Saccharopolyspora erythraea NRRL 2338: one gene and its partner. The protein of the gene in region 1 binds, or shares a complex with, the protein of each later gene. Links are inferred from orthologs where the notes say so. Each region holds a gene or a part of one and is shown on either strand. Other genes may lie near its edges. The genes, in order: tig and rpsG.

What was found.
Region 2: the proteins of tig (region 1) and rpsG are in contact, whole or in part, in a crystal structure (PDB 3GTY), measured with the Thermotoga maritima proteins. The link is inferred for Saccharopolyspora erythraea NRRL 2338 from one-to-one orthologs. Residues at the interface, in WP_004081061.1 of Thermotoga maritima: Glu122, Val124, Val129, Leu130, Tyr133, Glu188, Gly259, Ile262, Tyr263, Glu266, Ser270, Glu273, Gln274, Glu277, Arg308, Gln311, Ile312, Ser315, Tyr316, Glu325, Arg329, Arg336, Leu363, Phe366, Trp367, Arg373, Leu377, Arg381, Leu384, Glu387; in WP_004081843.1 of Thermotoga maritima: Lys34, Lys52, Lys55, Glu59, Arg62, Gln63, Glu66, Asn67, Lys69, Val71, Arg95, Ala109, Lys110, Lys111, Gly112, Arg113, Pro114, Glu117, Glu121, Ile124, Ala125, Tyr127, Asn128, Asn129, Thr130, Gly131, Lys135, Asp139, Arg142, Met143.

What each region holds. Positions count from the first base shown.
Region 1 is NC_009142.1:1,505,285-1,508,418, reverse strand. Bases 215-3,036 are described here. They hold tig (trigger factor), read right to left. Parts: upstream 2,417-3,036; coding sequence 1,013-2,416; downstream 215-1,012. Other genes in these bases: SACE_RS06655 (sucrase ferredoxin), read left to right, coding at 2,612-3,036; SACE_RS06665 (ATP-dependent Clp protease proteolytic subunit), read right to left, coding at 215-745. In the rest of the region: SACE_RS06670 (ATP-dependent Clp protease proteolytic subunit), read right to left, coding at 1-146; more of SACE_RS06665, read right to left, coding at 167-214; more of SACE_RS06655, read left to right, coding at 3,037-3,134. UniProt on the Bacillus subtilis protein: Involved in protein export. Acts as a chaperone by maintaining the newly synthesized protein in an open conformation. Functions as a peptidyl-prolyl cis-trans isomerase.
Region 2 is NC_009142.1:7,634,821-7,638,097, forward strand. What follows is about bases 268-3,232. They hold rpsG (30S ribosomal protein S7), read right to left. Parts: upstream 2,003-3,232; coding sequence 1,532-2,002; downstream 268-1,531. Other genes in these bases: fusA (elongation factor G), read right to left, coding at 268-1,456; rpsL (30S ribosomal protein S12), read right to left, coding at 2,002-2,376; SACE_RS32945 (hypothetical protein), read right to left, coding at 2,882-3,133; SACE_RS32950 (TNT domain-containing protein), read right to left, coding at 3,198-3,232. Outside these bases: more of fusA, read right to left, coding at 1-267; more of SACE_RS32950, read right to left, coding at 3,233-3,277.

The DNA of each region.
Region 1 (3,134 bases):
GAGGCGTCGTCGACCTGGACGCCGAGGAAGACGATGCGCTCCTCGAACAGCTTGTTGTACGGGTTGGACTCCTTGACCCCGTACGCGGTGCGCTCGACGAACGAGGGCAGCACGTACCGGGACTGCAAGGACTGGTAGGGGTTCACGGGAACACTCCTCGTCTCGGTCAGCCGCGCGGCAGGTTGGCGGCGGTGGCGATGTGGTCGACGAAGCCGTAGTCGCGGGCCTCCTCCGCGGTGAACCACTTGTCCCGGTCGGAGTCGGCCTCGATCTTCTCGATCGGCTGACCGGTCTGCTCGGCGATCAGCTCCGCCATCTCCCGCTTGTTCTTGGCGAAGACCTCGGCCTGGATGGCGATGTCTGAAGCGGTACCACCGATGCCCGCCGACGGCTGGTGCATCATGATCCGCGCGTGCGGCAGCGCGAAGCGCTTGCCCCGGGCACCCGCCGAAAGCAGGAACTGCCCCATCGACGCGGCGAAGCCCATCGCAACGGTCGCCACGTCCGGCTGGATGAGCTGCATGGTGTCGTAGATCGCCATGCCCGCCGGCACCGAGCCACCCGGCGAGTTGATGTACAACGAAATGTCGCGTTCCGGGTCCTCGGCGGCCAGCAAGATCAGCTGAGAGCAGATCTGGTTGGCGATCGAGTCCTCGACCTGGGAACCGAGGACGATGATGCGTTCCCGCAGCAACCGCTCGTACACCGAGTCGTTGAGCGAGAGCCCGTTCGTCGTCGTCCGCATCTGCGGCGATCCAGCGCCGGACGCCGGAACAGTCTGGTGCTGCGTCACGTCTCCCCTGCCTTCTCCCACTGTGGGCCTCTTCCACGGGGGCGCCGGGTCCGCGGTGGAGGGGGGACCTCCACTGTGGACCAATGCGACCCCTGCGATGTCGCGATTCCCCTTCGGGTGATCCGCTACGACAGACCCTAACGAAAGTGGGCGGCACCAGCTTCCCAGTACCGCCCACGTTCGCTCAGAGCATGCCTATTCGAGTTTTCGCGACCGCGGTCACTCCGCCTTGGCGTCCGCCTTCGCCGACTGCTCGTCGGTGGCCTCGGTGCCCTCGGCCTGCTCGCCCTGCTCCTCGCCGGCCTGCGTGCCGAACAGCTCGTCGAGGTCGAGCTCGTTGCCCTCCTCGTCGGTCACGGTGGCCTGCCGCACCACCGAGAACAGGGCCTTGCTGCGCCGGACGTCGGCGTAGATCGCGCCGAGCTGGCCGGACTGCTGGGCCTGCTGGACGTACTGGTCGGGGCTCACGCCGAACCGCTGCGCCTGGTAGATGATCCGCTCGGTCAGCTCGTTGTCGGAGACCGACACGTCCTCGGCGTCGGCGATGGTGTCCAGCACCAGCTGGGTCCGCACCGCCTTCTCCGCCTCCTCGCGGGTCTCGTCCTCGAACTGCTCGCGGGTCTGGCCCTGCTGCTCCAGCCACTCGCCGAAGCGGTCCTCGTCGTGGTCGAACGGGTGGATCGCGTCGTGCTTGCGCACGTCGATCTCGGACTCGACGACCTTCTCCGGCAGCGGGACCTCGACGGTCTCCAGCAGCGCCTCCAGGACCTTGTCCCTGGCCTGCATGCCCTGCTGCATCCGCTTGACCCGGCCCAGCCGCTCCCGCAGGTCCGACAGCAGCTCGTCGACGGAGTCGAACTCGCTGGCCATCTGGGCGAACTCGTCGTCGACCTCGGGCAGGTGCCGTTCCTTGACCGAGTTCAGCTTGACGGTGACCTCGGCGTCCTTGCCCGCGTGCTCGCCTGCCACCAGGTTGGTGGTGAACGTCCGGGTCTCGCCCTCGCTCGCGCCGATCAGCGCCTCGTCGATGCCGTCGATGAGCTGGCCGGAACCGATCTCGTAGGACAGGCCGCTGGTCTGGGCCTCCTCGACCTCCTGGCCGTCGACGGTGGCCGACAGGTCGATGCTGACGAAGTCGCCCTGCTGGGCGGGCCGCTCGACGCCTGCCAGGGTGCCGAAGCGGGCGCGCAGCTCGTCGAGCTGCTCGTTGACCTCTTCCTCGGTCACCTCGACGTCGTCGACCGACACCTTCAGCTCGCCGAAGGCCGGCACGGTGATCTCGGGACGGACGTCGACCTCGGCCTTGAACTCGATGACGTCGCCGTCCTCGATCTTGGTCACCTCGATGTCGGGGCGACCGAGGGTGCGCACCTCGCTGCTGTTGACGGCTTCGAGGTACTTGGCCGGGACCGACTCGTTGACGACCTCGTCGAGCACGGGTCCACGACCGATCCGGCTCTCCAGCACCCTGGCGGGCACCTTGCCCGGCCGGAAGCCGGGGATGCGGACCTGCTGGGCCAGTGCCTTGTACGCGCGGTCGAAGTTCGGCTTGAGCTCGTCGAACGGCACCTCGACGTTGATCCGTACGCGCGTCGGGCTCAGGTGCTCGACGGTGCTCTTCACGTGGTCTCCTAGTGCGAACGTGCTTCGTACCCCGGCGGTGCCTGCGGGAGCGGCCCTGGGCCGCATCCGTCGACGCCGGGCTGACCTCCGAGTCTATTGCTTGCAGCTCGGGTACCCGGTTCGGGGTTGCTTACCACCTCTGCCGGGCGACGGTGCCACCCGTCAGGTCACCGCGCGGCGTGCTTCAGTGGAGGTGTGCAAGACACCGCCGCCGGCGACGCGACCTGCGCCGCCCTGTCCGAATCGCTCGGCGAACCGCTGCCCGGCACTGCCGCCGTGGCCGGTGGCTGGCTGTGCCTGGAGCAGCGTGGCCCTTGGGGTCACAACGCGCTGCTGCAGAGCCACCTGGATCCGGCGGTCGGACGGGCGCTGGACGCCGCCGCGGGACCCGCCGGAGTGCGGGTACAGCTCATCCGGCGCCCCGGCAGGCACGCCGACGAGCCACCGGACGGACCGCGCCGCGCCTACCTCGCCCACACCGGCCCGACCGGGTCCTGGCTGCGGGCGGCCGACCTGTCCGACCCGTCCGAACTGCTCGGCCTGAATTTCGCGGCGATCGCGGCGGGCCGCCACGGCGGCTGGGGACGCGAGGTCGCCGAGCCGCTGCTGCTGGTCTGCACCAACGGCCGCCGCGACCGCTGCTGCGCGGTCCTCGGCCGCGAGCTCGTCGCAGGACTGCAGGGCCGCCACGGCGACGCGGTCTGGGAGACCACCCACA
Region 2 (3,277 bases), 6.1 Mb from region 1 along the record:
GGTAGGCCACCTGGGGCTTACCGATGTTCGCCTCGACCTTGAAGTCGGACTTCATCCGGTTGACGAGCACCTCGAGGTGCAGCTCGCCCATGCCCTTGATGATGGTCTGACCGGTCTCGTCGTCCAGCTTGACCTGGAACGTCGGGTCCTCCTCGGCGAGCTTCTGGATCGCCGTGGACAGCTTCTCCTGGTCGGCCTTCGTCTTCGGCTCGATGGCCACCTCGATGACCGGCGCCGGGAAGGTCATCGACTCCAGAACGATCGGGTTCTGGGGGTCGCAGAGCGTGTCACCGGTGGTGGTGTCCTTGAGGCCGATCACCGCGTAGATGTGACCCGCCTGGATCTCGTCGACCGGGTTCTCCTTGTTGGAGTGCATCTGGAACATCTTCCCGATGCGCTCCTTGCGCTCCTTGGTCGAGTTGATGACCTGGGTGCCCGAGGAGACCTTGCCCGAGTAGACCCGGACGTAGGTGAGCTTGCCGAAGAACGGGTGCACGGAGATCTTGGAGACCAGCGCCGCGAACGGCTCCTGCGTGCTGGGCTTGCGCTCGGCGGCGGTCTCGCCGTCGGGCAGCAGGCCCTGCACCGGCGGCACGTCCAGCGGCGAGGGGAGGTAGTCGACCACCGCGTCCAGCATCGGCTGGACACCCTTGTTCTTGAAGGCGGTACCGCACAGCACCGGGAAGGCCTCCCGGTTGATCGTGAGCTTGCGGATGCCGTTCTTGATCTGCTCCTCGGTCAGCTCCTCGCCACCGAAGTAGGCCTCCATCAGGGCCTCGTCGGTCTCGGCGACCGCCTCGACGAGCTGCTCGCGGTACTTGGCGGCCTCGTCGGCGAGCTCGGCCGGGATGTCCTCGACCGCGTAGTCCTCGCCCTTCTTGACCTCACCGCGCCAGGTCAGCGCCTTCATCCGCACCAGGTCGACGACGCCCTGGAAGTCGGACTCGGAGCCGATCGGGAGCTGGAGCACCAGCGGCTTGGCGGCGAGCCGCTCCTCGATGGTCCGCACCGTGTAGTAGAAGTCCGCACCCAGCTTGTCCATCTTGTTGACGAAGCAGATGCGCGGGACCTCGTACTTGTCCGCCTGGCGCCAGACCTGCTCGGACTGCGGCTCGACACCCTCCTTGCCGTCGAACACGGCGACCGCACCGTCGAGCACCCGCAGCGACCGCTCCACCTCGACGGTGAAGTCGACGTGCCCGGGGGTGTCGATGATGTTGATCTGGTTGTCGCCCCAGAAGGTCGTGGTAGCAGCCGAGGTGATGGTGATACCCCGCTTCTGCTCCTCTTCCATCCAGTCCATCGTCGCGGCGCCGTCGTGCACCTCGCCGATCTTGTACGTGATCCCCGTGTAGTAGAGGATCCGCTCGGTCGTGGTGGTCTTGCCCGCGTCGATGTGGGCCATGATGCCGATGTTGCGGACCTTGGTCAGGTCTGTCAGCACGTCGCGTGCCACGAGATTCTTCCCCGTTCCTACAGCGGATTCAGCTGTCGAAGCGGTGGGCCGAGGCGGGCAAGAGCCGACCCGACGTCACCAGCGGTAGTGCGCGAAGGCCTTGTTGGACTCCGCCATCTTGTGCGTGTCTTCGCGCTTCTTGACGCTTGCGCCGAGCCCGTTGCTCGCGTCCAGGAGCTCGTTCATGAGGCGCTCGACCATGGTCTTCTCACGACGCTGCCGCGAGTAGGTGACGAGCCAACGCAGCGCAAGGGTGGTGGAACGGCCGGCACGGACCTCGATCGGCACCTGGTAGGTCGCGCCACCGACGCGGCGGCTGCGGACCTCCAGGGTCGGCTTGACGTTGTCCAGCGCACGCTTGAGCGTGACCACCGGGTCGGTGCCGGTCTTGTCCCGGCAGCCTTCCAGCGCCGCGTACACGATGCGCTCGGCCAGCGAACGCTTTCCGTCCACCAGCACCTTGTTCACCAGCTGGGTCACCAGCGGTGAGCTGTACACGGGATCGGCGTGCAGCGGCCGCTTCGGGGCCGGACCCTTGCGGGGCATCAGCTCTTCTCCTTCTTCGCGCCGTACCGGCTACGAGCCTGCTTGCGGTTCTTCACACCCTGGGTGTCAGCGGAACCGCGGATGATCTTGTAGCGCACGCCGGGGAGGTCCTTCACACGGCCGCCACGAACGAGCACGATCGAGTGCTCCTGCAGGTTGTGCCCCTCACCCGGGATGTAGGCCGTGACCTCGATGCCGCTGGTGAGCTTGACACGAGCGACCTTGCGCAGTGCCGAGTTGGGCTTCTTCGGGGTGGTGGTGTACACGCGGGTGCACACGCCACGCCGCTGCGGGCTCCCCTTGAGCGCCGCGGTCTTGGTCTTCGCGACCTTGTCCTGGCGGCCCTTACGGACCAGCTGCTGGATGGTGGGCATGGACCGGCTTTCTGTCAGCGTTCGCGTCTTCTGGGTACTCGGCCAAGCGCCGCTCGTCCGAGCTCCGCTTGACGCACAGTGCCCCTGGCGTCGAGCACCTGCGGCACTGTGTACTTGGGACTCCCCCGCACCACGAGGTCGGGCGTGTCGCCCGCTCCTCGGCCTTGCGGCGCTGATGGCGTCCCAACGGGAATGACCCCAGTGGGCTGTCAGGAGGAGTTCCGCCGCCCGCGTCGGTGTCCGGGACTGCGAACCGCGATGGAGCTGCACGCAGTCACCTGTCACGCACGGGCATGCGGATCGACCCGATCGGTCTCGGGTCCGATAAACAAAGATACCCGCCCCGTTCTGAGAGGGTCAAAACGGGGGTACCCATGACCTGCCCGATCACTCCGGCGCTCCTTCGACGTCGCCGGTTGCCGGGCTCGTCGTGTCCGAGCCGCCACTGTACCCACTGCGGCGCGCCACACCGAGGCGTCGAGCGGCACTGCGCCCGAAAGTCGCATCACCGGCCACGCTGCGCGTTCGCACCACTACGGCTCGGTCCAGACCACGAGCCACTTGGCCGCGCCGAGCCACTGCCCGGCCGGCGGACCACCGGGCCGCAGTCGTCCCGCAACGGGCGAGGCTCGTCGCCCGGACCCGCGGCGACGACGGCGACGCCCGCCGCGATCACGTCCGCCGACGGCAGCCCGACGACGTCGAGCACGACGACCGGGGACCCGTCGTAGTCGAGTTCGCGGGTCACCCCACCCATACGCGCACGGTAGCAGCGCGGCGTACCCGTGATCACCGCACCGCCCGCGCAGGGCTCCGGGACGTCACACCGGGGCGAGCCAGCCGTCCCGCACCAGGTCGTCGACCGGCAGCGGAAGGAAGTAGGCGGTGCCGCCGCCGACCT